One region of the Hallerella porci genome, then DNA from elsewhere that is predicted to be linked to it. Evidence: riboswitches for the same ligand, from Rfam matches in the RefSeq annotation. Region 1 holds a riboswitch; the other holds the start of a gene.
What was found. A riboswitch is a leader RNA that binds a small molecule or an ion and turns the genes downstream of it on or off. The one in region 1 is predicted to bind thiamine pyrophosphate.
Positions count from the first base shown of each region.

Region 1 (16,050 bases):
GGAATTGACAAGCCATAAAGAACGGATGATCCGGCAATTCCATGATTTGCATAATGTCTTCGTTTTTCGCCTTGCCCGAGAAGAGAATGCCGCCCTTTTCGAGTTGTTCGACATACTTCGGGTTGACTTCGTAGCGATGACGGAAACGTTCGCGAATTTCGGTTGCACCGTAAACTTTTTCGGCAAGAGAATCTTTAGTAATCAGCACATCATGACCGCCGAGGCGCATCGATGCTCCCATTTCCTTGATTTTATCTTGACCGGGCAAGTAAGCGATGACCGGATCTTTCACATGATGAGTCGGCGATTCCGTTTCCATCGTGCCCGCATCTTTCATGCCACAGACGTGACGAGCAAATTCCACGACAGCGAGCTGCATGCCGTAGCAAATGCCGAGGAAAGGAATTTTGTGTTCGCGGACATATTGAATCAGAACGATTTTTCCTTCAATTCCGCGAGTGCCAAATCCACCCGGAATAATGACCGCATCTACGCCCTGCAAATCTTTTTCTACTTCTTCCGGATTCTGTTCCAATTTTTCCGTATCAATCCAGCGAATGTCCACGTGCACATCCAAATGCGCCGAAACGTGATTCAGCGATTCGACAATGCTCGCGTACGAATCTTCGAGACGCGTATATTTTCCGCCGATTGCAACGGTTAAAACCTTCCGCGGATTTGTATCGTTCCGATTCATCGTGTCGACGAGACTGCTCCAACGATCCAATTTGGGCGGCGCATAAATGCGGAGCTTTTTGAGAAGAATTTCGGGAATGCCTTCTTTATCGTAAACGAGCGGGCATTCGTAAACATGCTTCACGTCCACGCCCGAAATCACATGCGATGCCGGCAAATTGCAGAAAAGTCCAATTTTTTCTTTGATGTGCGGTTTCAAGAATTCTTCGCAACGTGCGATGATAATGTCCGGATAAATGCCACGTTCATTGAGTTCGCGGACAGACATTTGCGTCGGCTTGGACTTTTGTTCTTTCACTCCCGAAGGAATTGGCACATAAGTCAAATGCACGAACATGCAATTTTCGCTGCCGACATCGTGCGAAAGCTGACGCGCCGCTTCGATGAAGAATTGATTTTCCAAGTCGCCGACTGTTCCGCCGATTTCAATTAAAAGAACATCTGCATTTTCGCTATTCGCAACTTCGTAAAAATGTTCCTTAATCACATTCGTCACATGCGGAATAAACTGCACCGTGTGCCCGAGGAAATCGCCACGACGTTCTTTTTCCAAAATCAATTTGAAAACTTTTCCCATCGTCAAGCTCCAATCGGAGCGGGCGACGACGTTCAAAAAGCGTTCGTAATGGCCGAAGTCCATATCGACTTCACCGCCGTCATCGAGAACATAAACTTCGCCATGTTCCGTCGGATTCATCGTGCCCGGATCGGTATTCAAATAACCATCGCATTTCACAGGAATCACTTTGAGCCGATTCGAAAGAAGTGCGCCGATACTTGCTGCGGCAACTCCTTTACCAAGTCCCGAAATCACGCCGCCGGTGACGACGATAAATTTCGTTTTGCCGTTGTATGTATATTCCGTTTTCATAATTTTCCCATTTGCTGAAAGATGGATTCGACCTTTTGCACATCGGACGGTAAATCGACCGATGCCGAAAGGGATGTACTACGAATTACTTTAATCGGGCGTTTGCCCAAAATACGAAGCTGTTCCAAAGAACGTTCTTTTTCTAACGCCGATTGAGGAAGGCTTGCAAATTCTTCGCGGGCTTCTTTTGAATATGCATAAACTCCCACATGACGCCGCCACTCGCCCGAGTTTTCGGGCAATTTTCGGATAAAATCCGTCGCATAATTTTGAGAGTTCACTTGAACTTTGACAATCGAAAGTTCCCCGCGATCTTTTTCGGAAAGCGGAGCGGAAACCGTGACCCAAGAAGTCGGTTCTTCGGCGAGAGCCTTTGCTACATCGCGGAGCATTTGCAAATCCGCAACCGGTTCATCACCTTGCAAATTCACGACCAAATCAAGCCCGAGCTTTTTGGCTGCTTCGCTCACACGGTCCGAGCCCGTCGCTGCCGGCCCCGTTAGAACTGCAGAAAATCCCGCCTCTTCGACTGTTTTTAAAATACGAATGTCGTCTGTAGCACAGACGACACTCTTAAAACACCCTGCGGCGACAGCTCTATCTAAAGTGCGGAGAATCATAGGCCGTCCACAAATCGGGACGAGAGGTTTACCCGGAAACCGGGTAGAAGAAAACCGTGCGGGAACGACGCAATAAACTTCGGGTGTCATAACGCTTCGATTAGCCCATCACCTTCGAGATGACGAAATGATCGTTTTCGACTTCGGGAGCGTTCGCAAAAGCCTGTTCGTGAGTGAGAGAAGGCTGCGGAATGTCTTCGCGGAGAACAGTCGGTGCGTCTTCAACGCCGGCCATCGGTTCTACATTCGAAAGATCCAACGCTTTCAAGTCTTCCATATAATGCAGAAGTTCGTCCAAGCGACCCGAAAACGATGCGATTTCATCGTCCGAAATCTTCAGGCGCGAAAGCTTTGCAATCTTCAACACTTCTTCTTTACTCAGCATAAAAAACCTTTTTCAAAATGAATTTGAAACAAAAACTCTTCTATCGGTTTAAAGATAAAAAAGTTCTCGTGAGATGCTAGTCCAAAATTTGCAGACCCGCGTATTTTAAAATCAATTTTCTGACATTTCCGTCGGAAAAGCGGACTTCGACACGCGCATTTTCGCCTGCACCCGAAATTCCGATGACAACACCGCGACCGAATTTCAAATGTTGCACGCGAACGCCCTTGTGGAGCGGATTGTCGCAGTTTTCGTCGTAAACCAAACGCGGTCCTTTTTCGACTTTTTCCACAACCTGCGGATTTTTGTAAACGATGCGTTCGGTTTTATGGAGTCCAGTTGCCCGTTCGGGATTTCTTCCGTAAGAGCCTCGTGAAATCGAAGATGAGCCCGAAGAACTCGGTCCGCGATACGCACCGTATTGCGGGCGAAGACGATTTCCAAATCCGGGGCGTTGTCTTCCACCAAAGCCGCTGAAGCCTTGATTCCACGGTTCTCCGGTAAAACTTTGTTCGCTATCGTCATCGCATTTTCCTTCGACAGAAACTGTCATCGGGTCAATTTCTTCGAGGAATCGAGACGGCGGAAATCGACGAAGTGAACCTTGCCAGAAACGTCTTCCGGCGTGATACAAATAAAGTTTGCGCTTGGCTCGTGTACAACCTACATAGAAAAGTCTGCGTTCTTCTTCGGCTTGTTTTTTGCGTTCGTCCGGAGTTTCCGTCATGCTAGATTCGCGGATAAGCGGGAAAATTCCTTCGTCGCAGCCCGCGATGTGCACCGTTTCAAATTCCAAGCCTTTCGCCATGTGAATCGTCATGAGAGTCACACGGGTTTCTGCGCTTTCCACTTTTTTATCGGCGTCGGTTAAGAGCGAAATTTCTTGTAAAAATTCGTCAAGACCCTTATCCGGATTTTCTTCCTCGAATTCACGGAAGGCGTTCACCATTTCATCCAAGTTGCGTTCGCGTTCTTCCGCAGTCGATTCGTCTTCTTTTTTCAAAAATTCTTTGTAAAAAGAATCGCGGATAACATGTTCGGCAATAATCGGAAGCGCTTCTTTATTTTGAAGCATTGCAAGCCAAAGTTCGACGACGTTTTTGAAATTTTCAAGTCCTTTCGCCGAGCGTCCGCCTTTCTCAATTTCCGTTGGAATCGCTTCCCAAAGCGAAGAATTATTCGCTTCGGCCGAAAGCCTTAACGCATCGAGAGTGCCGTTTCCGATGCCGCGTGGCGGCGTGTTCACAATCCGGAGAAATGCTGCGTCATCTTTTGGGTTTGCGAGAAGGCGCATGTAAGCGAGAATGTCACGAATTTCTTTTCTGTCCCAGAATCGCGTGCCGCCGAAAATGACACAAGGAATGCGCAAATCGTTTAACGCTTTTTCAATCGCACGCGACTGCGCGTTTGTGCGATAAAAAATGGCGGTCTTCGCATACTGTTCTTTGCCGGCTTCAAAAATTCTCTTCGCGATTTGTTCCGATTCAAAAGTATCGGCGAGGACGTTGACAACGTGAATAGGATCGCCTGCGGGCTCTGCAGAATAGACATTTTTTTTCATTTCTTCGGGGCGCTCATTATGCGCTATCACCGAGCCCGCGCCCTTCACAATATTTGCCGAAGAGCGATAATTGCGTTCCAATTTGAAAAATGTAACGTGGTCAAAATCCCGCGAGAAATTGCGGATGATATCAATATTTGCGCCGCGCCAACCGTAAATACTTTGATCGTCATCGCCGACGACGGTAACATTTTGCTTCGTCCGATCGATGAGAAGTTTCAAAAGTTCATATTGCACATCGTTCGTGTCTTGATATTCATCGACGACGACATACAAAAAACGATTCGCAAATTGCGCAGCGACCTGCGGCAATTTTTGCAATAATTCCACCGTATTGAGAAGCAAATCGTCGAAGTCCATCGCATTGGCTTCAGCAAGTTTTGCTTGATAATCGCGGTAAACTCCCGCCATTTTTTCTTGATCGGGAAAGGCTGCGTGTTCAAGCGCAACCGTCGGCGTTTGAAGCACAATGCGGTAACCGCCCGCGGGAAGCGGCTCTTTTACAACGCTGTTTTTATATTTCGAAATAATAGAACGCGCTTGCTTTAACGCCTTCGCATCTAAATCATCGCCGAAAATCGGTTTCATGATTTCTTTCAGCATTTTTCGCTGATCGTCATCATCGTAAATCGAAAAATTTTTGTTGATTTTCCAACCGAGGACTTGTAAAATGCGATCGTTGGCAAGGCAAAGACGCAGAATGCGCACGCAGATAGAATGGAATGTTCCCATCCATTCGAGGTTCACGCGACCTTCGAGAATTTGCTGAATACGCGTTTTCATTTCGCGGGCAGCTTTATTGGTAAAAGTCACCGCTAAAATCCGACGCGGATCCACGTTTTTCGCAGAAATTAAGTGAGCGATTTTGTAAGTAATCGTCCGCGTTTTTCCCGAGCCTGCCCCCGCGAGAATCAGAGCTGGACCTTCGGTTTTTGCCGCTGCAGCGACTTGTTCTTGATTCAGTTCACGCTGTAAGCGCGCCAGATCCACTACACTTGCCATGAGTTTTGCCGTTAGTCGTCTGGGTTCGATGCGCCGAGAACTTGTTCCAAAGTCGTTAAGCCGTCAAGAGCTTTCTGCATACCGTCCATGCGAAGCGTAATCATACCGCATTCTTTCATCGCGATTTGCTTAATCACTTCGCCTGAAGCGCGTTTCACAATTGCATTACGAACGGCTTCATTCGGCACGAGGAATTCGTAAATACCGCAACGTCCTTTATAACCCGAGCCGTCGCAGTGTTCGCAGCCGCGTCCGTGATAGAATTGCATATCGGGAGAAAGATGTAATTCTTCGCGCAATTCCGGAGAAATATCCACCGGTTCTTTGCAATGTTTGCAGATTCGGCGCACAAGACGCTGTGCCAAAATTCCTTTCATCACCGTTGCGACAAGGAAGGGTTCCAGTCCCATTTCGAGCAAACGCGGGAACGAACCTGCGGAGTCGTTCGTGTGGAGCGTACTGAACACCAAGTGACCCGTCAAAGCCGCTTCGATAGCCATCGAAGAAGTTTCCTTATCACGCATTTCACCGATCATGATCACGTCCGGGTCCTGACGAAGCAGTGCACGAATACCCGCAGCAAAGGTAAAGCCCGCAGCCACGTTGATCTGTCCCTGGTTCACGCCGTCAATGTTCAATTCGACCGGGTCTTCCATCGTCGAAATGTTGATCGTCGGATCGAGAATTTCGCGGATCGAAGCATAAAGAGTCGTCGACTTACCGGAACCCGTAGGACCCGTCACAAGCACAATTCCGTTCGGGGAGTTAATCGCATCCTTGAACTGCTTGAACATGACAGGCGCAAAGCCCATGTCCTTCAACGGGAACTGACCCGAATTCGGGTCCAAAATACGCATCACTATTTTTTCGCAAATGCCGCGCTTACGCAAAGAAACCGGGAAGGAGCTCACACGCAAGTCGACTTCGCTTCCGCGGAAACGCACGGTAAAACGACCATCGAGCGGCTTACGCTTTTCAGCGATATCCATCTTCGCAAGGAGCTTGATTCTCGAAAGGATCTGGTTCATCAAACGGGCAGGAATCGGAGCCTGAACCTGAAGGTCACCATCGATACGGTAACGGAGTTTCAGGAAGGTTTCCTGCGGTTCCAAGTGAATATCGGATGCGTGGCGGGAAATCGCTTCCTGAATGAGCGACGTCACGATCTTCACGACCTGCTGGCCTTCTTCATCGGTGAGCGCGGTTTCTTGCTGCGCTTCGGCTTCGCGGTCCACCGTTTCTAGTTCGTCTTTCCCGTCGGCCTTGGCCTGATTCAAAAGCGTTTCCAAAGAATCGCCTTGAACTGCGGATGCATAAATGCGGTCAATTGCCGACATCACATCCTTTTCGTTCGCCATGACCACATCGACATCCATCTGCGACTTGAACTTGACAATGTCAATCACATGCGCATTCGTCGGGTCGGTCATCGCAATCGTTAACGTTTTATCGGTAACAAAAAGCGGGACGATTTTATAGGTGCGGCAAACGTCTTCGGAAATTAAATTGTGGACTTCGGGGTCGATATTAAAATTGGAGAGCTTGACATACGGGACTTCAAATTGCGCCGAAAGAATTTCCACCAAGCGTTCTTCGGACATAAAGCCGAGAGCGACTAAAGTGCGTCCTAAACGTTGCCCCGTTTTCTTTTGTTCTTCAAGTGCTTTATTTAACTGCGCCTCGGTGATGAAGCCGTGGCTTAAAAGCATTTCGCCAATACGCATGCGCGTCGTATTGCGCAGCTGAACGCCCAAAATGTTCGTCAAAACTTCTTCGCTTACCATTCCCAAACGGATGAGAATTTTCGGCAGCGGAAGTTTTGTGCGTTCATTTTCACTGAGCGCATGCTTCAGCTGGTCTTCATCGATTACGCCTTGACGAAGTAAGAGTTCACCAATTTTTTTTCCAGAGCCCATAACTAGTCCAATCTAAATCCTTTTTCGGTTATTTCCTTTAAAAATTTAGTTTCAAAAATATCCCACTTTCGAAGCGATTTTTAAAATAACCATACGAAATATAAGTAGAAATGCGAATTTCGTTTTCGCGCGGGAATGTTTCTGCTCTTTGCAAGCGGAAAATTTTTCAAACATCAATTCTTGCTAAATTTTCGTGCACAACGGGGAGCTGGATTTAATCCGGCTGAGAGGAAGGTAGCCTCCTTCGACCCGCACACCTGATCTGGGTAATGCCAGCGTAGGAGTTTTTATGATTGGAAAAGTCAACGACGATTTCTTCACACAGTCTATTCTTTCTAAAACGGGAGCCAAAAATTCGAAGGTCAAAATTGGGCCGGCGATGGGTGTCGATTCCGCAATTCTCAAAGTGCCCGAAGGCTATATGGCGATTGCCGAAGACCCGATATTTCCCTCGGTCCGGATGACGCCCAAAGATTTTGCATACGTCACCGTGCACATCGGTGCAAGCGATGTCGCTGTCATGGGAATTAAGCCGCAATTTATGACTTATTCGCTTTTGCTTCCTCCCGAAACGAAGCAAGAATATATCGCAGAACTCATCGATGAAATCAGCGCAGAAGCCGCGCGCCTTGGCATTTCTATCGTCGGCGGTCACACAGGATATTACGGCGCAGTCGTCTGCCCTACAATCGGCGGCATCACCGTTTGGGGAACGGGGAAAAAATTCGTTTCTCCGCGAGGCGCCAAAGCGGGCGACGATCTCGTCATCACAAAAAGCATTGCAATCGAAGCCGCAGCCCTTCTCGGCTTTGAACTCGGCGAAGCATTAAAAGGAAAACTCGCCCCGAAAGATATCAAGCGCGCAGCAAAACGGATGCAAGAAATTTCCGTCGTCAAAGATGCGGAAATCGCTGCAAAATTTGCAGGCGTTCACGCGATGCACGATGCGACCGAAGGCGGCATAAAACGCGGCATTTGGGAAGTCGCCGAAGCGTCAAAACTCGGCATCGAAATTCACACAGACGATTATAAAATTCCCGCAGACATTCAAAAAATCTGCGCCATTTTCGGGCTCAATCCTTGGGAAATTATCAGCGAAGGCACACTCGTTATCGCTGTCGATCCAAAAGAAACGAAAAAGCTCCAGAACGCCTTCTCAAAAGAAGGAATCCCAAGTGCTGTTCTCGGCAAATTCACCCAAAAATCCGCAGGCAGAAAATGGATTCAAAATGGCGAAAGCCTTGATTTTACGCCGCCGGTGAAAGATTTCTTCTGGGATGTTTTCTTTAACGCAAAAAATATTCTCGCCGAAGGAAATGTCGAAGAAGGTCTTTCGGAAAACGATAAACTTTGCCGCGATTTAAAATCCGCTGTTGAATATTTAAAAGCCGCAAATATTTACCGCATGCTTCCAGAAATCGGAATGAATATCGGCTACACCGTAAACGGAAAAACTGCTGCCGATGTTTGCGCAGTTCCCGGACGCATTTTCCGAGTGAATCAAGAAACCTGTTCTGTCCGCGATCCCGAAATGGGAATCAGCGTTTACATGGCAGGTACACTTCTCGAAATCCGCAAAAAATTTCCGCAAGCAGAATGCGTTGCCAATTTCCGCAGCAATGACAAAATTCTTTCTGCAGTCAAAAAACTCGGATTAAAATCTCTTGCGATGCCAACGCCAAAAGATTATTGGCAACTCGGTAATGATTACGACCGCGACCTTGAAAAAGTTATCGCCGGCGCAGAAACTTTGCCCGATGTTATCTCCATTCCCGACCGCATCAATTTGGAAAAATTGATTCTCGTCATCGGCACATCTCTCGACGATTTTCAGAAAAAAGTCCTCGCGATTAACACCGAAATTCAGGAGTAAAAATGAAAAAAAATTATTTGAATCTTTACTTGGTGACCGATTCCGATTTGGCGCTCGGGCGCCCCGTCGAAGATGTGGTGCAAGCCGCCGTTCGCGGTGGCACAACGATTGTGCAGCTTCGTGAAAAAACTGCATCGACGCGGGATTTTTATCACATCGCTCTCCGCGTAAAAGAAATTCTCCAGGGCACAGGCGTTCCGTTAATTATCAACGATCGTTTGGATATTGCGCAAGCTGTCGATGTCGAAGGACTTCACATCGGGCAAAGCGATATGCCCTACGAAATTGCCCGCCGCATTTTAGGTCCGAATAAAATCATCGGCGTTTCTTGCGATAATGATGAGCAACTTTTAGAAATGAACCGCTACGACGATGTCAATTATGTCGCCGTGCAAGCTTATGGCACCCAAACAAAAGCCGAAGCCGATCATCCGCTCGGCCCCGCGGGAGTTTTGCGTTCAAAGAAACTCACCCGCCATCCGCTCGTCGCCATCGGAGGCATTCATCTTTCTAACGCTGCAGAAATCAGCGAAGCCGAAGCTGACGGCATCGCTGTCGTTTCCGAAATCATGAGCGCAAAAGACCCCGAAGACGCAGCGAAAAAACTCTATCTTCAATTAGGAGTGAAAAATGAGAAATGAGTTTCCCTTTTGCATTCGCAAAAGTTTCTACTAAATTTCTAGCGTGTAAAACTATTCTCGAAGGAAATCCTAGCAATTCTACAACGCCAACATTTCCAAAAGAAATTTTTGCCGCGCGATTTGCCTTGAATCCGTTTACATGAGTGATTTTCAGTGAGTTTCTTTCTAAAAAACAGAGAACGTCAACTCCGATAAGCTTATTTTACACTCCCTTTGATTTTTAAAACCTCTCTTTGATTCTTGCTTTGCACAATTAGCAAGCTCATCGATTGCCGTGTGGGAATTTCAAGCATTTCATGTGCCGAAACATTTTTTTGCAAGAGTAATTTCCCGTTCAGATCAAAAAGTCTCGCTGTAACATTTTCGCTTCCAGCAATCAACGAAACAGAATTTTCGTTGCGGTAAATATTCCAGGTTCTGTAATTTTTTAATTGTGAAATCGCAGTCGTGCTATCTTGCTTTGCACTAGAAGAAAATTCCACGCTAGACGATGAAACGCTTGATGATGAAATGCTCGAAGAGCTTAAATCAAAATTTGAAGAACTCGAATTTTTCATTTCAGAGGAACTTGAAATTTTTTGATTTCCAAACTCAGCTTCGCGATTTCCGCCGATGATTTGAATATTTGGCGTTTTGGGCGCATCCATATTCCAGCCTAAAAAATAATCGAGCATACTTGCCTGCACATAACCTTTCGCCGTCATGCCATTTCGATAACACGGATTTTGTGCAAGGCTATAAATGCGGTGTTCTGTTTCAATGTCTGTTGTAAAAATCACGAGTTCATTTTTCGTGTAATTGACGAGAATCGATTCTTCGCGCCAGTCGCCCAAAATGTCGCCATGGAACATTGCAACGCCGCGCTCGCTTCCCGACGATTCGTAAACCTTCCAAGTCGAAAGCAAGCGATTGACAGCCTTGTTCTTGTAATCCCACTTTTCGATTTTTCCTTCGTTGTAACTTTCAGAACCTAAGTCTCCGTCCCACCAATAACGTTGTACGGGATACATATAATTGTCTGCAATTTTTTTGCCCGTGGGTCCGTTGTAGGTTCCTTGAAAGCTCCAAACTTCAAAGCCATCGTAATTGGGGTCGATGTCTCCAACGGCTCCGCGGCCGACATCTACCGTATTTTCGGGCGCCACAGAATGTTTCCAAATGATTTTCCCGGTCGATGCGTTGTAGTAATATTCCAAAAGTCCGTTCGGATTTTTTTGCTGGATGCCGTAGCCCATCATCACTTTATCGTTTTTGCTAAACGCACCCACATACCAGCGGTCTCCATGAACGACTTTATCGATACTGTAACGAAGCGTGCCGTCACCATTTAACGCATAACCCATGTGCAGCACTTCATCTTTTCCGTCAAAATCAACATCGGCAATTCGGATTTGATGCGCTTCGGCAAATCCATTTTTATTGTCAAATTTCCAAAGCTGTTTGAATTTTCCATTTTGATAACCGTAAGCAACCATTAAACTGTTAAATGATTTGTTGGCATTTCGATTTTTAAACCAACAAACGACACTCGGATTTTTCCCGTCCAAGTATCCGATTTCCATCATCGTCGCCATCGGACCAATTTTGATGTAATCTTTGGGAACGTCAGCGGTCGCTTTCAATTTTCCGGTGCGCCCGTCGATGATTGCAATCGCTTGTGCGTTCGCCACTGCATTTTGATAAACGTTTCCGTCGCCAAATTTTACGCCGTCAGCGATGCGCAAAATCAGTTCTGCATAACCGTCGCTATCGATATCATAAACCGTTGCGCCGTCCCACATTCCCACGTCAATCGTCGATGCGCCCGGGCTGATGTTGTTCTTGTTTTCGCTGTTTGCGCCTAAATCAATTTCCCACAAGAATTTCCCCTTGCTCGAATACGCCTCTAGTTTTTGATGGTTATCGCTATAGCGGTCGAGTACGTAATCGTAAGCGCCATCGCCGTCTAAATCGCCTACCCACACAAAGTGAATTTTGCTTCCCGCCTTAATCGGAACTGTGATGTAGGGCCCGACGCCTTTATTTTTAGGCATCGTGTAAGAGCCCTTTGTTTTAAGCTCGACTCCATTTAAAATCTTGGTGACAAAATAAGTGTTCTCTTTTGAAAAGTCCACTTTTTTATCGACGACATTTGTGCCCTTTGTCAAAGGAGATGCATTCACCTTGACCGTGTCTTTTCCTGTGACGCGGTAAACATTAAACGCCAAATTCTTGTCGTCGTCAAACAAGCTCCTAAAAGAAACCAGCGCCGATGTGTTATTCTGCCTCACCGCCACAACGCCTCTGTCAAGGTATTCAAAATTTCGCGCCGCATGCGCTAAAGAAATTGACGCAAGTGTGAATGTCAAACCAACGCAAACTTTCTGAATTTGTTTCATAAAACCTCCTAATTCAAAACCTTAATTTTTTGAACTTTTGATTTAAACCCATTCGCCGAAATTTTTACATAATAAATTCCGCTACGCACTGTGTTGGGAAGCGCGTATGTTTCTGCCGAATTTCCACGTTGCAAAGCCGTTTCAAATACAACTTTTCCTTTGATATTCAACAGTTGCAATTTTCCATTTGCCGGAGCATTTTCAACTTGGAGTGTTCTGCTGCAATTATCAAAATGAACTTGGAAACTATTTTGATTGAATGTTCCAAATGAAATGGCGGTTTTATTTTCGGTCGTATCTTTCTTTGTCGAATCGGCTTTTAATGTATCTGTTTTTGCGGTATCAATTTTTACGGTATCTCTTTTCATCGTATCCACAATCGCAGTATCTGCTTTTGCGGTAGCTTTTTTAACCGTATCGATTTTAGGTGCAGCCTTTTTAATCAGTTCAATGTCATCAATCGAAATCCATTGTCCACTTGCACCTTCATTTACAAAACCAATGGTGATTTTTCCTGCAGTTACATTGATATCCGAAACGGTTTTCTTTTCCCAATTCGAAGCTTTTGAAATTCCCACATTCTTTTCATTATTTCCAAAATCTTTGGCGAACATTTTTGCGGATTTTTGTCCGCCACTACTTTGTGTAAAAGACGAAAGCGTGTAAGTTCCATTGGGGACATTTAAAGTCTGCGAAATTGTTTTATTTCCATCTAAATAAAGTCCAAATCTTCCTGTGCGTTTTTTCGAAGTGGAGTTAATGTTATTGGCATCTGCGCCTTTTAAATTCCAGCCCGTAAGCGTTGTTTGCGAAACACGGTCTGCTTCAAAAGAAGGATTCAAGCAATAATTATTTCCATCGCCTACTTCCCATAAACCTTCTTTTGCATTTATTTTCCACTGGCTCACCGAATGAAATTTTGGCTTGCCTGTTTCAAAAGTAATCGGCATCCATTGATTAAATCCAAGTCCATTTCCAGCAAAGTCACTCCAACGGTCACCAGCATAAATTACAAACGAACCTTTTGATCCTTTCACACTTACAAAAAATCCTGTTTGCGTCACATGGCTAAAATCATTTTGTGAGCCATCAAGTACAAATTCTTGACTGTATGGGCCTAAAATATTTGTCGCCGACATGCAATAAGTTTGCGATGTATTCCAGCCGTGCAAATCCGAAGAGCAGAAATAATATTTTCCGTCGTACTTAAACATGGCATTTCCTTCGCGGCCGCCCACACGGCTTTTGTGAATATTCACCGTTTTAGAACCATCAATTTCTAAAAAATCTGAATCGCGAAGCGGTGCAACATACAAATTTGTGCGCCCTTTTACATTCGAACAAATCACGTATGCTTTTCCATCGTCATCTTGAAAAAGCGTTTGGTCACCCGTTCCATTATTCACAAAAAATGTCATTTGACTTTCGGTTTGAACGCGAGCAAATTTAAACGGTCCCGTCGGAGAACTGCTCGTTGCAAAGTATTCGCCAAATTCCCATTTGGGGCTTCCGCCTTGTCCTGCAAGCACATATTTTTTTGTCTTTTTATTGTAGACAACACCAATGCGTCCAAACCATCCGCCCGCGGCTTGATCTGGTTTTAAAACAATTCCTTCGTCTTTCCAATTGACTAAATCTTTTGAAGAATAACAAGTGACTCCTAAAAATCCTGTATCGCTATTTTTCTTTGTCGGATTTTTTGCATAAGTTTCAGCACCTGCATATTTTACGCCATACCAATAATAAGTATCGCCCACTTGCAAAACGCCACCGCCTTGCGAATAAATATTTTTTCCATCAACCGTTTTCCAAAACACATCGTTTTGAATCGTTTGTGCATTCACAAAAGCGCTTGCGATAAAAACGAATGCAATGCCAAAGAAAAGCGCTTTGCACAAGAATTCTAAAACGCCTAATTCTTTCCAGTTTTTCATAACACACTCCTTTTGGGCAGTTTTCAATGTACTATACATTGTACTACAATCCTAAATATAATTCATTTTACTACAATGTGTACTATAATTTTGTAAAATTCCAGAAAAAACTTCCTTTTTTATAAAATTCTATATTCTACTATAAATTGTACTATGTTTTTTAATTCAATTTGACTATATTTAATAGCATGAATGAATTTGCAAATATTTTTGAATTTACGAAATTCCGAAAATTTTTAGCGCATTACCAAGCGCAAAGGCAATTAAAAGAGCCTCATTTTTCGCGTACCGAATTTTGCAATCTTTTAGGACTTCCGAATACTCGTAGTTATTTTAACGATGTAGTGCAAGGCAAACGCGTCACCGACACGATGATAGAACGCTTTGAAAATGTCATTGGATTAAAAGGAACCGAAGCGAAATATTTCGAAGCGATGATTCTTTTTGACCAAGGAAAATCCGCCGAAGTCAAAGATAAAGCTTTCGAAACCATGATGAAACTCAACAAAAACTCGCAAGCGATTTTAAACCCCGATAGTTACGCATTTTTTTCTAATTGGTACAATAGCACGCTTTATGCGATTTTAGAAGTTTTAAATGTCAATGAAGATTTAACAGAGATTTCACAAAAAATATTTCCGCCCGTTTCCGAAAAAAATTTGCAAGAAAGCTTGGCGTTGATGCAAAAAATGAATCTAATTTGCAAAAATGAAAAAGGCTTTTGGAAACCCACAAAAGAAAGCTTAGCAACAGTGCAACAATGTAAAAGTCAGATGGTTTTGCAATATCAAAAGCAATGCTTAGAACTTTCAAAGCAAGCTCTTGAATCCAAAGATAATTCGCGCGACATGACAACTTTTACTTTTGCCGTTTCAAAAAATGCCCAAAAGAAAATTGAAAACGCTGTCGAAAAATTTAAAGATGCTGTTCGAAAAATTGTGAGTTCTGATTTAGAAAAGCCCGAAGTCGTTGAACACATTAACCTGCATTTTTTCAGCAACTTGACAATTGAAAATTCGAGTAAAAAATAGGAGTGTTTATGCAATTCACAAAATTCATTTTTGCCAGTGCTGCTATTTTATTTTTGGAAAGTTGTTCCACAAACTCAACGGATTCTGCAGGCATTTTAATCGAAACAAACACAGGCAATAAAACCGCACGCATTCTTGTTTCCTCAAAAAATTTAGGTATCAATGCCGGCGACACTTTAGTTTTAAATCAAACGCACGCAGATACTTTAGGCGATACCATTTTCGTTTCAAAAATCAATTACACTCGCATCGCCGATTCTTTAGAATGCAATTCTGGCATCATGGTTTTAGACAGTTTTCCTGTAGGAAAATTTGATTCGGTAAAAATCAATTCCGCAAACGGAAATTCTAAAAGCGTTTTTGTTTCGTGGAATGTTGTAGAAGATTCTCTCAATTTCGATTCTTCGCTGGATGCAGAATTTAAAGGCGCTGTAACGCTTGCTCTCCCTAGTGATTTCAAGGATTTAGAAAATGCAAATGAGCTTTACGAAAATATGCCTTTTGCGCTCCAACTTTCGCAAATGAAAAATCCTTGCATTTTAGATGTCGATGGAAATTTAATTCGTTTAACCAAAACAGATTCGAATTTATATCGCGGAATCATGCCCCAAGTCATTTTCAAAACGAAAAATCAAATTCAATTTGACCTTGTCAATCAGTGTCAAGAAAGCGATTCTTTGAATTTGAAATTTGCCAATCACGCTGAATTTTTCGATGAATTGAAAAACGACAATTCAAGCATTTTGGGGCACGCACGCTGGAGCGATTCCACCGATAACTGGTATTACATCGACAATGTGAAAATTTTCAGCGATGACAATTACGGCGGCATTTCGATTTGGTTTAATGCCGATTCATTAGACTTAAAAGACTACGCCCAAATTATTGCAGCGAAAAATGACTCCACCGGATTCAAACTTCAAAAGCGCGGAAATTCGGGCGCAGTCAATTTACGCATCGATACAAAAGGCGGCGTTTATAACGCAGTCTTTGGACGCGCAAACGGAGTTCTTGACGGCAAATGGCATCAATACACATTCAAAATTCACCAAGATACCGTCACCACTTTTATCGATGGAAATTTAATCGGCGAAACGCAATTTAATATCGGGCAAGGTTTATCTTCTGCAATCAATCCTGGA
Region 1 is NZ_QGHD01000001.1:247,694-263,743, reverse strand. It holds gene pyrG (glutamine hydrolyzing CTP synthase) at 1-1,567, opposite strand, end outside; gene B0H50_RS01100 (3-deoxy-manno-octulosonate cytidylyltransferase) at 1,564-2,277, opposite strand; gene gatC (Asp-tRNA(Asn)/Glu-tRNA(Gln) amidotransferase subunit GatC) at 2,288-2,572, opposite strand; gene B0H50_RS01090 (ATP-dependent helicase) at 2,649-5,135, opposite strand; gene B0H50_RS01085 (GspE/PulE family protein) at 5,147-7,051, opposite strand; TPP riboswitch at 7,243-7,352, shown strand; gene B0H50_RS01080 (thiamine-phosphate synthase family protein) at 7,341-8,924, shown strand; gene thiE (thiamine phosphate synthase) at 8,927-9,565, shown strand; gene B0H50_RS01070 (rhamnogalacturonan lyase family protein) at 9,763-11,943, opposite strand; gene B0H50_RS01065 (family 43 glycosylhydrolase) at 11,952-13,877, opposite strand; gene B0H50_RS01060 (TIGR02147 family protein) at 14,066-14,908, shown strand; gene B0H50_RS01055 (LamG domain-containing protein) at 14,917-16,050, shown strand, end outside.

Region 2 (16,050 bases), on a different contig from region 1:
AATCAATCCATTCGGCATCGGGAAATTCGGGTGCGATAATTTTTGGCGGAAGAGATTCTTGCATAGTCGGTTCCGCTTCGGGCGCTTCTTTGCCATCGACGATGGGAATCAACTGCGTTGCCGGTTTATTGGCGACTGCGGCGTCAAAATCTTCGGATTCATTTTTGTTTTGCTGCATCCGTGATGTGATGACATTGAAAAGCGCTCCGAGAACAGAGCCCCATACGCCGAGGAAAATGTAGCGCAGAGATGGAGAAAGCGACTCGTCTGGAAGAACATAGACGAAAATCACGCCGGCGAGAAACGTAATCAGCCAAATGATATAGAATTTCCAATTCATGCTCTCAATTTACAAATAAATTAAGAAGCGAAGATGTTTGGGAAAATAGAATGCTGAAATTAGAAGTCAGAAATCAGGAAATAGAAATTTGCGAAACGAAAATATTTTTACAAATTTGTCTTGTTTCGCTTCAAAATTTTCCGATGAAAAAACAATTTCCACGAGGACTTTTGGTCCTTTCTTTTTCTTTGAAAAAAAATAAAATTTTCCCTTTTTTTTGGCGCTAGATATTTCTAAAATTACGCCGATTTAGCTCAATCGAAGGTACTATGCCAAAACGTGAAGACATCAAAAAGATAATGCTCATCGGCTCCGGTCCGATTGTTATCGGTCAGGCTTGCGAATTTGACTATTCAGGCGTTCAAGCTTGTAAGTCGCTTAAGGCCGAAGGCTACGAGGTCGTGCTCGTCAACTCAAACCCGGCAACGATTATGACGGATCCGGATTTTGCAGACCGCACATACATTGAACCTTTAACCGCACAAGCGCTCACGGAAATTATTCGCCGTGAACGTCCGGATGCGCTGCTTCCGACTCTCGGTGGACAGACTGCGCTCAACCTCGCGATGAAGCTTCACAAGAAAGGCGTCCTTTCGCGCTACAATGTCGAGATGATCGGTGCTCGTCCGGATGTGATTAACAAAGCCGAAGACCGCGAACTTTTCAAAGAAGCGATGGAACGCATCGGTCTCGATATGCCGCAGAGCATTTCGGCAAACACATTGGAACAAGCAATTGCTGCCCGCGAAAAACTCGGCGTCTGGCCGGTTGTTATTCGTCCGGGTTTTACACTCGGCGGAACCGGTGGCGGTATCGCTCACAATCAAGAAGAATTTGAAACGATTGTGCAACGCGGACTTTATTATAGTCCGACTTCGGAAGTCCTTATCGAAGAATCGATTGAAGGCTGGAAAGAATTCGAACTCGAAGTCATGCGCGACCACAAAGATAACTGCGTGATCGTTTGCTCCATCGAAAACTTAGATCCGATGGGCGTTCACACGGGCGACTCGATTACGATTGCTCCGGCGTTAACATTGACAGACCGCGAATATCAAAAGTTGCGTGACGCAGCGATTGCGGTGATGCGTGAAATCGGCATTGACACCGGTGGATCGAATGTGCAATTTGCGCTCAATCCGAAGAATGGTCGCATCGTCGTTATCGAAATGAATCCGCGCGTTTCGCGTTCTTCGGCTTTGGCTTCGAAGGCGACGGGCTTCCCGATTGCCAAGTTTGCTGCCAAGCTCGCCGTGGGTTATACTCTCGACGAAATTTTGAACGACATCACCAAGGTAACGCCTGCTTGCTTCGAACCTTCGATCGACTACATCGTTACCAAAGTGCCGCGTTTCGCATTTGAAAAATTCAACGGCGCCGATACAAAACTCGGAACGCAGATGAAGTCTGTCGGCGAAGTGATGGCGATTGGCCGCACTTTCAAACAGTCCTTCCAAAAAGCGATGCGTTCTCTTGAAACGGGTCACGCAGGCTACGGCGCAGACGGTAAAGATGCGCGTTACGAATCCGTTTCGGACGAAGAATTAGCCGCAGAAATTGCGCGTCCTTCTGCAGAACGCATTTTCTTTGTGCGGGCAGGTTTCCGCCGCGGTTGGAGCGTGGATAAAATTCACGACATTTGCAAAATTGACAAATGGTTCCTTCGCGAATTGCAAGAAATCGCTCTCTTCGAAGACGAAATTCGCGCTGCAAAAACACTTGAAAATCTCGCCAAAGATAAAGCGCTTTTCCGCCAAGCAAAAGATCTCGGATTCTCGGATCGTCAAATCGCATGGATTTTGAAATCGAAAGAAATTCAAGTCCGCGAAGCCCGCGAAAAAATCGGCGTTGTGCCGAGCTTTGCCCAAGTCGATACTTGCGCAGCCGAATTCCAATCTTATACGCCGTATCTCTATTCGACTTACCGCTTCGACGACAATCATTTCGAAAATCCGACCGCAGGACAACTCGGCGATGGCACAGGTCTTCGCCCCGATGAAAAGCCGTCGGGCAAAAAGAAAATTATGATTCTCGGCGGTGGCCCGAACCGTATCGGTCAAGGTATCGAATTTGACTATTGCTGCGTTCACGCTTCCTTCGCTTTGCGCAAAGCGGGCTTTGAAACGGTGATGGTGAACTCGAACCCCGAAACGGTTTCAACGGACTACGATACTTCGGATAAGTTGTATTTTGAACCGCTCACTCTCGAAGATGTTTTGAATGTTTACCGCCACGAAAAATGCGATGGCGCAATCGTTCAATTCGGCGGACAAACTCCGTTAAATCTTGCGAATCAGTTGGAAGAAAACGGCGTGCACATTATCGGTACGTCGCCCGCGATGATCGACGCTGCCGAAGACCGCAAACTCTTTGGCGACATCGTGAACAAATTGCAGGTTTTGCAGCCGCCTTCGGGAATGGCGCAAACCGCTGACGAAGCCGTCGCCATTGCGCATAAAATCGGTTTCCCTGTTCTCGCTCGTCCGAGTTTCGTTTTGGGTGGACGCGCCATGTGCATCGTTCACGACGAAGCCGCTCTTCGCAAATACATGGAAGAAGAAGCGTTGGAAGTTTCTCCGGATCGTCCAATTCTCGTGGACCATTTCTTGGAACAAGCGACCGAATGCGATGTGGACTGCATTTCCGATGGTGAAACCGCAGAAATTTGCGGCATCATGGAACACATCGAACTTGCGGGCATTCACTCTGGCGACTCGGCTTGCACGATTCCGCCTCCGACATTCTCCAAAGAAATTCAAGCGCGTCTGCGTAAACTCGCCATTGACTTTGCACGAGAATTGCATGTTGTCGGTTTGATGAATGTGCAATTTGCTGTGCACGGCGATGATATTTACGTGATCGAAGTGAACCCGCGCGCATCGCGCACAGTTCCGTTTGTTTCGAAGGCGACGGGCATTCCGTTTGCAAAACTTGCCGCTCTCGTGATGGCAGGGAAGAAGCTCAAAGATCTCGGTTATACGAAACTCTTTACGCCGAAATATTATGCGGTGAAAGAAGCCGTGTTCCCGTTCGCCCGCTTCCCGGGTGTCGATGTGATTCTTTCTCCGGAAATGAAATCGACTGGCGAAGTCATGGGCCTCGATTACAGACATTCGATGGCTTACATTAAGAGCCAAGTGGGTGCAGGCAACTATGTGCCGATGAAGGGAAATATTTTCCTCAGCGTCAAGGATGCAGACCAAGAAACGGTCGTTCCTTATGCTCAGCGCCTTGTGAAACTCGGCTTCGAAATTTACTCCACCCGCGGAACAAGTACAGTTCTCCGCAATCATGGCATCAAAACTCACGGCGTTTTCCGCATCTCGGATGGTCGCCCGAATGTTTTGGATTTGATTGACGAAAAAGATCTCGCATGGATTGTGAACACGCCGACGCCGGGCGCAAAAGCCGCCAAGGACGAAGCGAAAATTCGCTCCACTTGCATTCTCCGCGGCATTCCAATCACGACGACCATCGACGCGCTTCGCGCAACAGTCGAAGGCTTGGAAGATATGAAGGGTGAATCGGGCGACGGAAAATTTGGCGTGGAAGTTTGCTCCATCCAAGAATATCAACGTCACGCTCCGAAGGTAAACGTTTAAGAAGGACCGCACAAAATGACATTACAAGAAAAATGGAAAATTCAGCGCGAACGCAAGGCATTCCTCGCTCTCGCAGACGGTAGCGTCTTTTACGGTTACTCGATGGGCGCTCCTGTCGATTCCTTTGGTGAAGTTGTGTTCAACACATCGCTTTCGGGCTACGAAGAAATCCTTTCGGATCCTTCTTACGCGGGCCAGTTTGTGACTCTCACCGAAACAGAAATCGGAAACGTCGGCATTAACCAAGCCGACATGGAAAGCGAAAAATTCCAAGCGGCGGGACTTCTCGTGCAGCAAATTAACGCGGATTCGAACTGGCGTTCCGAAGAATCTTTAACGGATGCTTTGAAACGCTACGGCATCCCGGCTCTCGCTGGAATTGATACGCGTGCGCTCACACTTCTTCTCCGTGAAAAAGGAACTCTCAAAGGTTTCATTTGCACATCGGGAAGCGTCTCTGCCGAAGAAGGCGTCGCCAAAGCAAAAGCTTGGGCGGGCTTGGATGGAATCGATATGGTCGAAACGGTCACTTGCAAAACGAAGTACGAATTCTCGGACAGTTTTGTAAATGATTTCGGCATGCCGAAAGAACTTCCGCCGGCTGATTTGAAACTCGTCGCTTACGATTTCGGCATCAAGCGGAATATTTTGCGCAACTTGCGGATGCAAGGTTTTAAAGTCACCGTTGTGCCGGCTTACACTCCCGCCGAAGAAGTGCTTGCGATGAAACCGGATGCAGTTTTCTTCTCCAATGGGCCGGGCGATCCTGCGGGCGTCAAGGATGCGGTGAAGAATGCAAAAGCAATCCTTGGAAAAGTTCCGGTGATGGGAATTTGCTTGGGCCATCAGATTTTAGGACTTGCAAACGGTGCGCAAACCGGTCGTCTTAAATTCGGTCACCACGGCGGAAACCATCCGGTGAAATTTATGGATACAGGTCGTGTGATGGTAACGTCGCAAAACCATAACTTCGCCGTCTTGGAAAATTCCATTGACCCCGAATCTTTGGAAGTGACGCATATCAATTTGAACGATCAATCCATCGAAGGATTCCGCTCGAAAAAATTCCCGATGATCGCAGTGCAATTCCACCCCGAAGCTGCTCCAGGTCCGCATGATTCGAACCCATTCTTCGAAGATTGCCGCAAACTGGTCACTGGAAAATAATCGGAAAAGTCAATTCAAAAGCCCGGCTAACGCCGGGCTTTTTGCGTGAAAAATCGCCGAAATTTTTGTAAATTTCCCGTTATGAAAAAGTTTATCGTTCCCGCAGTCCTTTTGGTGCTTGCTATTGCGCTTTTCGCTTTTTTAAAAGCGGATCCGTTTGAGCCTAAGCTGGATGGAGGACGCTACTTAGCCATTCGTGAAGAAATTGACGAAGCCGATATGGCTGTATTTGCTGCCGCCGAAGATCCTGCGGCAAAAGAAATTGCGATTAAAACGCGAGATTCTTTGTGGGGAGTTTTAATTGCGATGCGCAATTTAGAACCCGAAGGAAAGGCAACCAAAAGTGAGGTCACCGAAAATGCAAAAAGCGAAAAAGAAAATTCTAGTTCGAATGCCTTTTTGTTTATCATCGGCGGACTCATTTTACTCATCGTCATTCTCGGCGGCGTTTTCCTCTTCTTAAGAAATCGTCAAGAAGCGATAACGCGTCAGCTCGAAAAAATCCGCGAAGAAAATCGTTTCAAAACGCCGAAAGGCGGCCTCGATGATCCGACATTCGTCGATCGCACAAGAGTCCATCGCCGTTCGATTATCGATGATGTTACGAATCCGGAATCGGGAAATGCCAATTCGCAGCAAGAAGCAAAAGATGCGACAGTCCCCGCGGACGATGTCGAATTTGAAAATGCGAAAGGCGAAATTGAACGCCCCGTGCTTCGTCCCACGGCAAAAGAACGCATTACAAAAGCATTCCAATCTCTTTCGGATACATTAACCGGACTCACTGTCCCGAAAGGCGTTCACCGCGATCCGGATAAAACGATTAAGTATAAAGCGCAAAGTCACAATACGATTTATACGACTGCGGTTCCGAAACCGAATCCGCTCGAAATGACGCGCTTTGACCGCGAACGCCAAGACAAAGAAAAAGTTTTGCAGTTAAATCGCCGCGGACTTACGCCGTCCGAAATTGCGCGGAGAACGCAGCTTTCCGAAGAACAAGTGGAAACGGTGATTCGCATTAAACGCGAAACCGGAGAATAAAATGCGTTACCGCTTTCGCTGCGAATATTTAGGCAGCGCATACTTTGGCTGGCAAGAACAAAACGAACACGGCAAAACAAAATTTGTAACCGTTCAGTCGGCGTTAGAAGAAGCGTTCCGCATCGCTTTGCGGACTCCAATTGATTTAGTCGCCGCGGGACGCACAGACACAGGCGTTCACGCCCGCGGACAAATGGTGCACTTCGATTACGATGGCGAAATCGATTGTCAAAAATTGATGCGCTCGATCAACGGACTCGGAAAACGCACCGTAAAAATTCGCGAATTAGAAATTTGCGCTCCCGATTTTCATTCGCGTTATGACGCTGTTTCGCGCTATTACGTTTACACTCTTTTCACAAGACCCGTTGCTCTTCTCCGCGATTTTGGTTGGGAAATCGGGCATTTGCCTGTCGATTATGAGCTGATGGAACGCGAAGCAAAATCTTTTTTAGGCGAACACGATTTTATCCGATTTTGCATTCCGCGAAATGATGGGAAAAGTACAGTTTGCAATCTCACCCGATTTGAACTCAAAAAAGTCAACGATTACATTTCGGAATGGCACATTCAAGGAAATCGTTTTTTGCATCGACAAGTCCGCGCTATGGTCGGGACGCTTTTTGATGTCGGGCGCAAGCGTTATCCCGCGGGAACGGTGAACGAAATTTTCGCCGATAAATTTAAGGGCGAACGCACAATGGCGCCGCCCCAAGGTTTAGTTCTCGAAGACGTTTTGTATTAACTACTTCACGCTCTTCGCATATTCTGCGGTATCGAGAGCAATCAGCAATTCTTCATTGGTCGGAACTACCATCGCGAGCGGCTTTGAACCTTCGACGGTGATAATGTGATTTGAATTTTCGCCGTTATCTTCGTTGCGCTTTGCGTCCATCTTGAATCCTAAAATGGCCAAATTTTCAAGAGTGATTTCGCGGACAACGCGGCTGTTTTCGCCGATGCCACCGGTAAAGACGAGAGCGTCTAAACGCGGAAGCGCCATCGTGAGACCGCCGATTTCGCGGGCGAGTTTATAGCAGAAAACTTCAAGTGCAATTTGTGCGCCTTGATGACCTTCGGCAGCTTTCTGCGTAATCGTGCGCATATCATTGCTTAATCCCGAAAGTCCGAGAAGTCCGCTTTCTTTGTTCACGAGTTGATTCAAACGATCGATATCAAATCCGAGTTTTTTGTTCAAGAAGAAAAGAATCGCCGGATCAACAGAACCCGAACGAGTTCCCATGACAAGGCCATCGAGCGGAGTAAATCCCATCGTCGTGTCAACGCATTTGCCCGCATGAATTGCGGCACAAGAACTTCCGTTGCCGAGATGCGCAGTAATCAAATTCAATTCTTCGGGCTTCTTTCCTAAAATGCGAGCGGCTTCGGCGCTGACATAACGGTGCGAAGTTCCGTGGAATCCGTAACGGCGAATTTGATATTTCTCGTAATAGGAATACGGAATGCCGTAGAGGAAAGCTTTGCGCGGCATCGTCTGATGGAATGCGGTATCGAAAACAGCGAGCTGCGGAAGAGTCGGGAAAATTTCTTTGGCGACTTCCATTCCTGTCGCGTGAGCGCCTTCGTGTTGCGGCGCAAACAAAATAATGCTGCGGATGTAATCGATGAGTTCTTGCGTCACCGGTTCCGACTTAATGTATTTTCCGCCATGAACGACGCGGTGACCGACCGCTTCGATGGTGTTGATGAGTTTCTGCGAAGTGAGAAATTTTTGCACTTCGATCACAGCTTCTTTGTGAGTCGGGCAATCGAAATGAAATTCCGCTTTGCCTTCGGGGCCTTTTGCTTTAAAGTGTCCGTTGACACCGATATTTTCAACAAGACCATTCGAAAGAGATTCTTTCTTTTCCGTATCAATGACGGCAAATTTGACGGAAGAACTTCCGCAGTTTAACACGAGAATGCGCATAGTTTTACCTTTGAAAAAGTTTTGATTAAAAAGTAAAAAAAGAAAGGTCCAGAAAATTTTTTGATTTTCCATTTTCGTTTTAAGAATCCAAAAAATGGAATTTCTAATTTAATGCGGTGAAATTTTTCCCGTTAAAATTTGCGTTTGCGTGTTTATATCGCACAGGCTATCTGCTTTTGCGCAAAACGATTTACCGCCCGAAAGAAGCGCTGAAAAGTCCCGTGATAATTCTCGGGTCATTTCTTGCGGGCGGCGCTGGAAAAACGCCACTTACCATTGAACTTGCGAAGCGTTTTTCCGCGGAGGGACTCCGCGTGGCAATTCTTTGCCACAGCGCCGCTTGGGACGAATGCAAGCTCATCGCAAAAAAAGTTCCCGCAGTTTCTCTTTTCAAAACGCAGAACCGTTATGCAGTCGCCCAAAAAATCGACGGAAAATTCGACGTCATTCTTTCGGACGGCGGTTTAGAAGATTCGCGATTTGTCGGCGCAAATATTTTCATTTTACGCTGGAATGAATGCGCCAAAAAAATCAGCGATTTAATTCCCGCGGGCAAATGCGTGAGCCTTGAAAAAGATCATCCGCTAGGAAAATTGACGAAGCAAATTATTTGTTCTGAAAAAATTTCTGCCGCAGAAAAATCAAAAATTACCGAAGACGAATGCGTGCAATTTTTCATCGAAAAAATTCAGAACGCAAAGGGCGAAAGTTTGCCGCAAAATGCGGAATGTGCTGTCGTTGTGGGAATTGGAAATCCCGAACGTTTTGTGCGCGATGTTAAAAATTTTGGAGCTCGCGTTTCGCATTTTCGTTTTCTTCCCGATCATGCGAAAAATTACGAAGCGAACATTTTACAAGAAATTTCTCGCGGGCAAATCATCGTCATCACCGAAAAAGATTTTGTGCGCTTGCGCCCCGAAATACAAAAAAGCCCGCTCCTCTACATCGCAGAAGAACGGGTGAAAATCGGAACAAAAATTTTTTCTTACTTAAATGCAGCCGCTGGCGGCGCTGCTAAAAATCCGCCGTCGACATTATAAATTTTCGTGTAACCTTGCGCCGTTAAAAATTCCGAAGCCGCTTGGCTGCGTTTTCCGCTGCGGCAAAAAACGAGAAGGATTTTATCTTTGGGAAGTTCGCCGAAGCGTTCTTGAATTTGTTGAAGAGGAATGTTAATCGAACCCGCAACAGTTCCTTGCGAAACTTCGCCCGGTGTCCGCACATCTACAAATAATGCGGTTTTATTTTTCTTTTTCATTTCGATTGCTTTATCCCACGAAATGGTTTCGTAAGCGGGTGACGCAGCAAAAGCGTTAACGCAGAAAAGAGCGAGTAATGCGAGAAGAATTTTTTTCATCGGATCTCCAATTTTTAAGTTCTCTTCAATTTTAAAAAAGAAAAATCGAATTGGAAAAATGCATTTCAAAAGAGAATGAATTTTAGGAACATTTTCATTTGTTCGCAAAGAATTGTCTAAATTAAAAACGGAATTCAAATGGAAAAATTTTTTGGCATCGCACGCGTTTTAAATAAACGCGGATATTGTTCCCGCTCGCAAGCCGAAGCACTTGTGCGAAATGGTCGCGTTTCACTCAACGGAAAAATTGTTAGGAATCCCGAAACGCCGACCGCAAAAAATGCAAAAATCGCAGTCGATGGAAAACTCGTTTTAGAAACGGCATTCGTTTATTTTGCGATGAATAAACCGCGAGGAATTGTGACGACGGCGTCCGATGAAAAAGGCCGCAAAACGGTGATGGATTTACTCGAAGGAAAAATGCAGCAGCATGTTTTTCCGATTGGACGATTGGACAAAGCGAGCGAAGGCTTGCTGCTTTTTACAAACGATACCGCATTCGCCGACAAAATTCTTGCGCCCGAAACGCATTTCGAAAAAGAATATCACGTTTGCATTTCTCGTGAGCCGACCGAAGAAGAATTGACGCAAATGCAAAAAGGCGTTCTTGTGCCACCGCGAATTTTTGGAAATTCTCCCGAAAAAATGCGCATGGAAAAAGTTCGCATTTTACGACGCGGAGAAAAAAATTGTTGGATTGCAGTCATTTTACACGAAGGAAAAAATCGCGAAATTCGTCGCATCTTGCAAACATTTGAAATCGAAGTTTTGCGCCTTATCCGCGTTCGCATTGGAAATTGGACTTTGGGCGATTTGCGCCCCGGCGAAATTCGGAAAATGGATAAAATTTAAAATTGGAAATGGCACAAAGTGTCGCGTAGTCTATAGACAACTCTTTCCTCGAACAGCTCTCGTCAAAAGAAAAAACGCAAAGTAGATTTATTCCAAAAAGGATTGGTTATGCGTTTTTGTTTGAAAAATTTATCGGCTGTACTTTGTTTTTCCATTTTGGGCTTGACGAATGCGGGCGCAGAACCGCTCGCTTTTCCCGAGGCGTTGGGCTTTGGTGCAAATGTTACCGGAGGACGCAATGGAAAAGTTTATCATGTGACCAATTTAAATGATTCGGGCGCGGGCTCTTTTCGCGATGCGGTTTCGCAAAGTAATCGCATCGTCGTCTTTGATGTCTCGGGAATTATCAATTTGAAAACGGCGGTTTCCATTAAAAGCAATATCACCATTGCGGGACAAACCGCTCCGGGCGAAGGCATTGCGATTCACGGCGGAAAACTTTCAACGGGAAAACAATCCAACATTATCATTCGTTATTTGCGCATTCGCCCCGGAGAAAATACAGCGTCCACAAAAGATGATGCGTTGAATCTTTACGATTCTAAAAATGTAATCATCGATCACTGTTCCGTAGAACTTGCGCCGTGGAATAATTTCGGCGGTTCATCGGATAACGCCAATTACAGAATCACAGGAATCACGGTTCAAAATTCTTTAATTGCAAATCCAATCGGTCAGCAATTCGGCGCGCATATCGAATCGGTCGATGGCACTTGGGCGTGGTATTATAACGCTTTCATCAATACGCACAACCGAAATCCGCTCGATAAAATCAACGATATTTTTGTGAACAACGTGCATTACAATTACGAAGCGGGCTACACGACGCACACGAGCACAAAATTCAAACACGATATTATCAACAATTATTTTGTCTACGGTCCGAAAGGTTCAAACACTTGGTTTCAAGTCGATAAAAATCAGAGCATTTACGAAAGCGGAAACATGGTCGACAACAACCGCGACGGAAAATTAAACGGCTCGGGCACAAAAGTTTCGTGGTATCAAGGAGTCGGAAATCTCTTAAATGAACCTTGGAGCGATGTGACGAAAAATTGTCCGATTTTAAATGCGCAAACGGCGTGGCGCTATGTGAATTCGCAAAGCGGCGTGCTTCCTTACGACGATATCGATTCGTTAATTTGGTATCAAGCGAGCACATTAGGGAAAGCGGGCGCTCTTGTTAAAAGCGTTTCTGCAATGGGAATCAAAACGAATAACGGTTGGGGAGAAGTGATTACGGGAAAAGCAGAAACCGATTCCGATAAAGATGGCATTCCTGATTATTTTGAAAAAGCGATGGGGTATAATGCAAACAAAGATGATGCGACGACAAAAGAATCGGACGGCTATTTAAGAATTGAAAAATATATCAACTGGCTTGGCGCCATGCACACGCGCGTGCTTCAAAATTCCGAAGTGAAATTTGATTTGAAAAAAATCACAAAAGGATTCCAAGATGCAGCGCCGACTTATCAAGTGAGCGATGCGAAGAGTGGAACTGTGACATTAGAAAATGGAAGCGTTGCAAAATTCAAACCGGCGGCAAATTTTACAGGACTCGCTTCGTTTAAGTATAACGTCAAAGGAAACGACGGCTCGGATTATACGGGACGCATCGAAGTCTTAGTCGAACCTTCGAATATTACGCCGGTTTCGTCAAGTTCAACGGCAAAAAGTTCATCGTCAGCGGCGCCGACTTCGTCGAGCTCAAATGTTCAAGCGTCGATTGTGAAAAATGGCGCAGGCTCGCAATATCAAACGATTACTTTGGGCGAATCGATTGTGCCTTTTGCGTATGCATTTAGCGGATGCTCGGGCGTAAAAATTTCGGGAATGCCCGCGGGCATTGATACGCTTACCAAAGTGAGCGAATCGAAAATTTACATTTCGGGAACGCCAACGCAAGCGGGAACTTTTACCTATAAAGTGAAAACGGTCGGAGCGATAGAAAACATCAGCCGTGAAGCCATTTTAGTGGTGAACGATTCATCTAAAATCGATACAGCGATTATTGATACCGCAACGATTGATACGACTGAAGTGGATACGACGACAGGAATTTTTGTGCGCAATTTACATTTTGAAAATCAAGCGCAATTCAATTTAAGAACTGGCGAATTATTTAGCCCGCGCGCAGGCTTTGCCAAAGTCTATGTGCTCGATTTGCAAGGTCGCATCGTGAAAAAATTTACGGGCAATGTCCACGCAGGAATTACGAATTTAGATATGAAAATCGGAGAAATGGCAAAAGGAAAATACATCGCGAAAGTGGAAGTGAAATCCATTCAGAATTGATAAAGCATCATTCCTTTCTCCATTCAATTTCTTCTGTTGTATCAGCTCCGTTTATTTGGGCGACTGGATTTTTGCTCAAGTAGCCTAAAAATATGGTTTTACTTCTATACACGCAGGGCATTGCGAAGGGATGACAAACTCTAAGTCATTCTGAGTGAAGCCGTAGGCACAACCGCCGTGTCATCCTGAACGGAGCCGAAGGTGAAGTGAACGGATCTAGCAGTTCACATTAAGCCAAAAAGTTTTAAAAATGAGTTCCCGCGGTAATGCAAGATCTTAGAGCTTAGAGTTTTCTAAGATCAAAGCTCTCAGCTCTAAGTTCTCAAAACCCCGGCGCGCCATCATCTACATTTCTCATTTAAAAAGCCTTCCCGCAGCGTTGCAAGAACGAATTTGACATGTTAAAAGCCTTGCCGCAGCGAAGTCGCCTTAACATTCCTAACTCGCCGAAGGCGAAGCCGTGCGCACTCACCCCTCATTTCTAATTTTCTAAATTTATTTCACACGGGAGCTGGTGTAACCGGCTGAGAGGAAGTTGAAAACTTCGACCGAACCTGATTTGGATAATGCCAACGGAGGTAACGTGATAAAGGTAAATGGTGTTGATATTGAAGCCGACGGAAAGTCTTTTGCAGGCAAGTCCGTCGCAGAATATCTGAAGACTACGGATTACGATTGCAAACGGATTGCTGTCGAACGCAATTACGAAATCGTACCAAAATAAAAATACGCGGAAACGCTTCTTTCGGATGGGGATAATCTTGAAATTGTGAGCTTTATGGGAGGCGGCTAATGTCTTCTTGTAAAATCTCGCGAGAACAGATGCTTGCAGCTCTTGTCGAGCGGCAAGGGAAAGAAAACGTGGCGAAACTTCAAGCGGCGACGGTCGCCGTTTGCGGGCTCGGCGGGCTTGGTTCGAACATTGCGATTTCTCTTGCACGAGCGGGAGTGGGCAAATTGATTCTCATCGATTTCGATACGGTCGATGTGACGAATTTGCACCGCCAACAATATAAAGTTTCTCAAGTCGGCGAGGAAAAGTCGATTGCCCTTGCCGAAAACTTAAAAGAAATTGCGCCTTACTTAGAAATTGAATCGCATACGGAACGGATGATTCCCGAAAATGTGGAAACGCTCATCGGGCAGGCAAATGTTGTCTGCGAAGCTTTTGATAATCCCGAAGCCAAAGCAATGCTTGTGAACGCAATCCTCGAGCGCAACGCAGAACTTGCCAGTCAAGGAAATTTGGACAAGCAACAGTTTTTGGTGGCAGCTTCTGGAATGGCGGGCTTTGGCGAAGCAAATGAAATTACGACGCGACGCATTTCAAAAAAATTTTTTTTATGCGGAGACGGAAAAAGCGATGTAAATGCAGGCATTGGACTCATTGCCCCGCGAGTCATGCTTTGCGCAGCGCATCAGGCGATCACCACCATCCGAATCATTTGTGGATTTGAAACAGAAACGCTGTCGAGTGGCCCTATGATGTCATCCAGACAGCTCAAGGAGTCGTCTAGACAGCTCAACGTGTCATCCTGAGCGTAGCGATATATGAAACTTGGAACTTTAGTTCCTTAGTTGAATTAAGCCCTTTGGGGTAGGATCTAGCATTTAATAAAAAAGGACATTAAAAATGGAAAATGAAAACTTGAAAAACGACCCGCTTTTTATCGGCGGACACGAACTTCATTCCCGCTTTATTTTGGGCTCGGGCAAGTATTCGCTCAAGCTCATTGAAGCTGCGGTGCAGTACGCTGGCGCTGAAATCATCACTTGCGCCGTTCGCCGCGCAAATACCAAGGAACACGAAAATATTCTCGATTACATTCCGAAAAGTGCGACGCTCCTTCCGAATACTTCGGGCGCTCGCAACGCCGACGAAGCCGTTCGCATTGCGCGCCTCGCCCGTGAACTTGGCTGCGGCGACTTTGTGAAAATTGAAATTATGCGCGATACAAAGTATCTGCTTCCCGATAATTACGAAACGGTAAAAGCGACCGAGATCTTAGCGAAAGAAGGATTTGTCGTGATGCCGTATATGTATCCGGATTTGAACATCGCCCGCGATTTGGTGAACGCCGGAGCGGCTGCGGTGATGCCGCTTGCGTCGCCAATCGGTTCGAATCGCGGACTTTCGACGAAGGATTTTATCCAAATTCTCATCGACGAAATTGAGCTCCCGATTATCGTGGACGCGGGTATCGGTAAACCGTCCGAAGCTTGCGCCGCGATGGAAATGGGTGCGGCTGCGGTCATGGCGAATACAGCGCTTGCGACCGCGGGCGATTTGACGCGGATGGCGACGGCTTTCAAAAAGGCAATTGAATCGGGCCGAGAAGCTTACTTAGCAGGCCTTGGCCGCGTACTTGTGCGCGGTGCGAGTGCAAGCGATCCGCTTACCGGATTTTTGAGAGATTAAAATCGTAAAACTGAAAAATTTTAATTCATTCAAATCATTATGAAAGATTATCACGACGAACGCTATTTTATTGATTCCGAAACGCTTTCCCCAGCGGCACTCGAACGCAAACACCGTCTAGAAAATGACCCGAGTTCACGAACAAATTTCATGGAATACATGAAGGGAATGGAAGTCATCAAATCCGATGTTTATAATCGGGTGATGGCTCAGGTCGATAATTACGATTATTCAAAATATTCCGCAGCCGATGTGAAGCGTGCATTAGAACATAATACGTGTAGCGTCGAAGATTTTAAGGCGTTGCTTTCGCCCGCGGCGGCTCCATTCCTCGAAGAAATGGCGCAAAAGGCGAAAATCGAAACGGGCAAACATTTTGGCAACAGCGTCTATTTCTTTACGCCGATTTACATTGCGAATTACTGCGAAAATTACTGCATCTATTGCGGTTTCAACTGTTACAATCATATCAAGCGGATGCAGCTTTCGATGGAACAAGTGGAACACGAGATGAAAGTCATCGCAGATAGCGGCATGGAAGAAATCCTTTTGCTAACGGGTGAAAGCCGCGCGAAAAGCAGCGTCGAATATATCGGAGAAGCTTGTAAATTAGCCCATAAATATTTCCGCATGGTGGGCGTCGAAGTTTACCCGATGAACACGGACGAATACAAATATCTTCATGAATGCGGCGTGGATTATGTGACCGTCTTCCAAGAAACCTATGACAAAATCCGCTACGAACAACTTCACCTGCTCGGTCACAAGCGAATTTATCCGTATCGTTTTGATTCGCAGGAACGCGCCCTCATGGGCGGCATGCGTGGCTGCGGTTTCTCGGCTTTGCTCGGCCTCTCGGATTTTCGTAAGGATGCTCTCGCGAGTGCGTTGCACGTATATTATTTGCAAAAGAAATATCCGCACGCCGAAATGAGTCTTTCGTGTCCGCGCCTTCGCCCGATTGTGAATAACGATAAAATTAATCCGCTCGATGTTCACGAAAAAGAACTTTGCCAAGTGCTTTGCGCTTACCGAATTTTC
Region 2 is NZ_QGHD01000012.1:1,645-17,694, reverse strand. It holds gene B0H50_RS07105 (GGDEF domain-containing protein) at 1-340, opposite strand, end outside; gene carB (carbamoyl-phosphate synthase large subunit) at 610-3,942, shown strand; gene carA (glutamine-hydrolyzing carbamoyl-phosphate synthase small subunit) at 3,958-5,109, shown strand; gene B0H50_RS07090 (hypothetical protein) at 5,191-6,153, shown strand; gene truA (tRNA pseudouridine(38-40) synthase TruA) at 6,155-6,898, shown strand; gene B0H50_RS07080 (acetate/propionate family kinase) at 6,899-8,083, opposite strand; gene B0H50_RS07075 (tetraacyldisaccharide 4'-kinase) at 8,200-9,123, shown strand; gene B0H50_RS07070 (rhodanese-like domain-containing protein) at 9,069-9,440, opposite strand; gene B0H50_RS07065 (pseudouridine synthase) at 9,579-10,292, shown strand; gene B0H50_RS07060 (Ig-like domain-containing protein) at 10,401-12,590, shown strand; TPP riboswitch at 13,086-13,189, shown strand; gene thiS (sulfur carrier protein ThiS) at 13,174-13,314, shown strand; gene thiF (thiamine biosynthesis protein ThiF) at 13,383-14,129, shown strand; gene B0H50_RS07045 (thiazole synthase) at 14,224-15,009, shown strand; gene thiH (2-iminoacetate synthase ThiH) at 15,049-16,050, shown strand, end outside.
Region 2: another riboswitch for thiamine pyrophosphate. It lies ahead of thiS (sulfur carrier protein ThiS); the one in region 1 lies ahead of B0H50_RS01080 (thiamine-phosphate synthase family protein).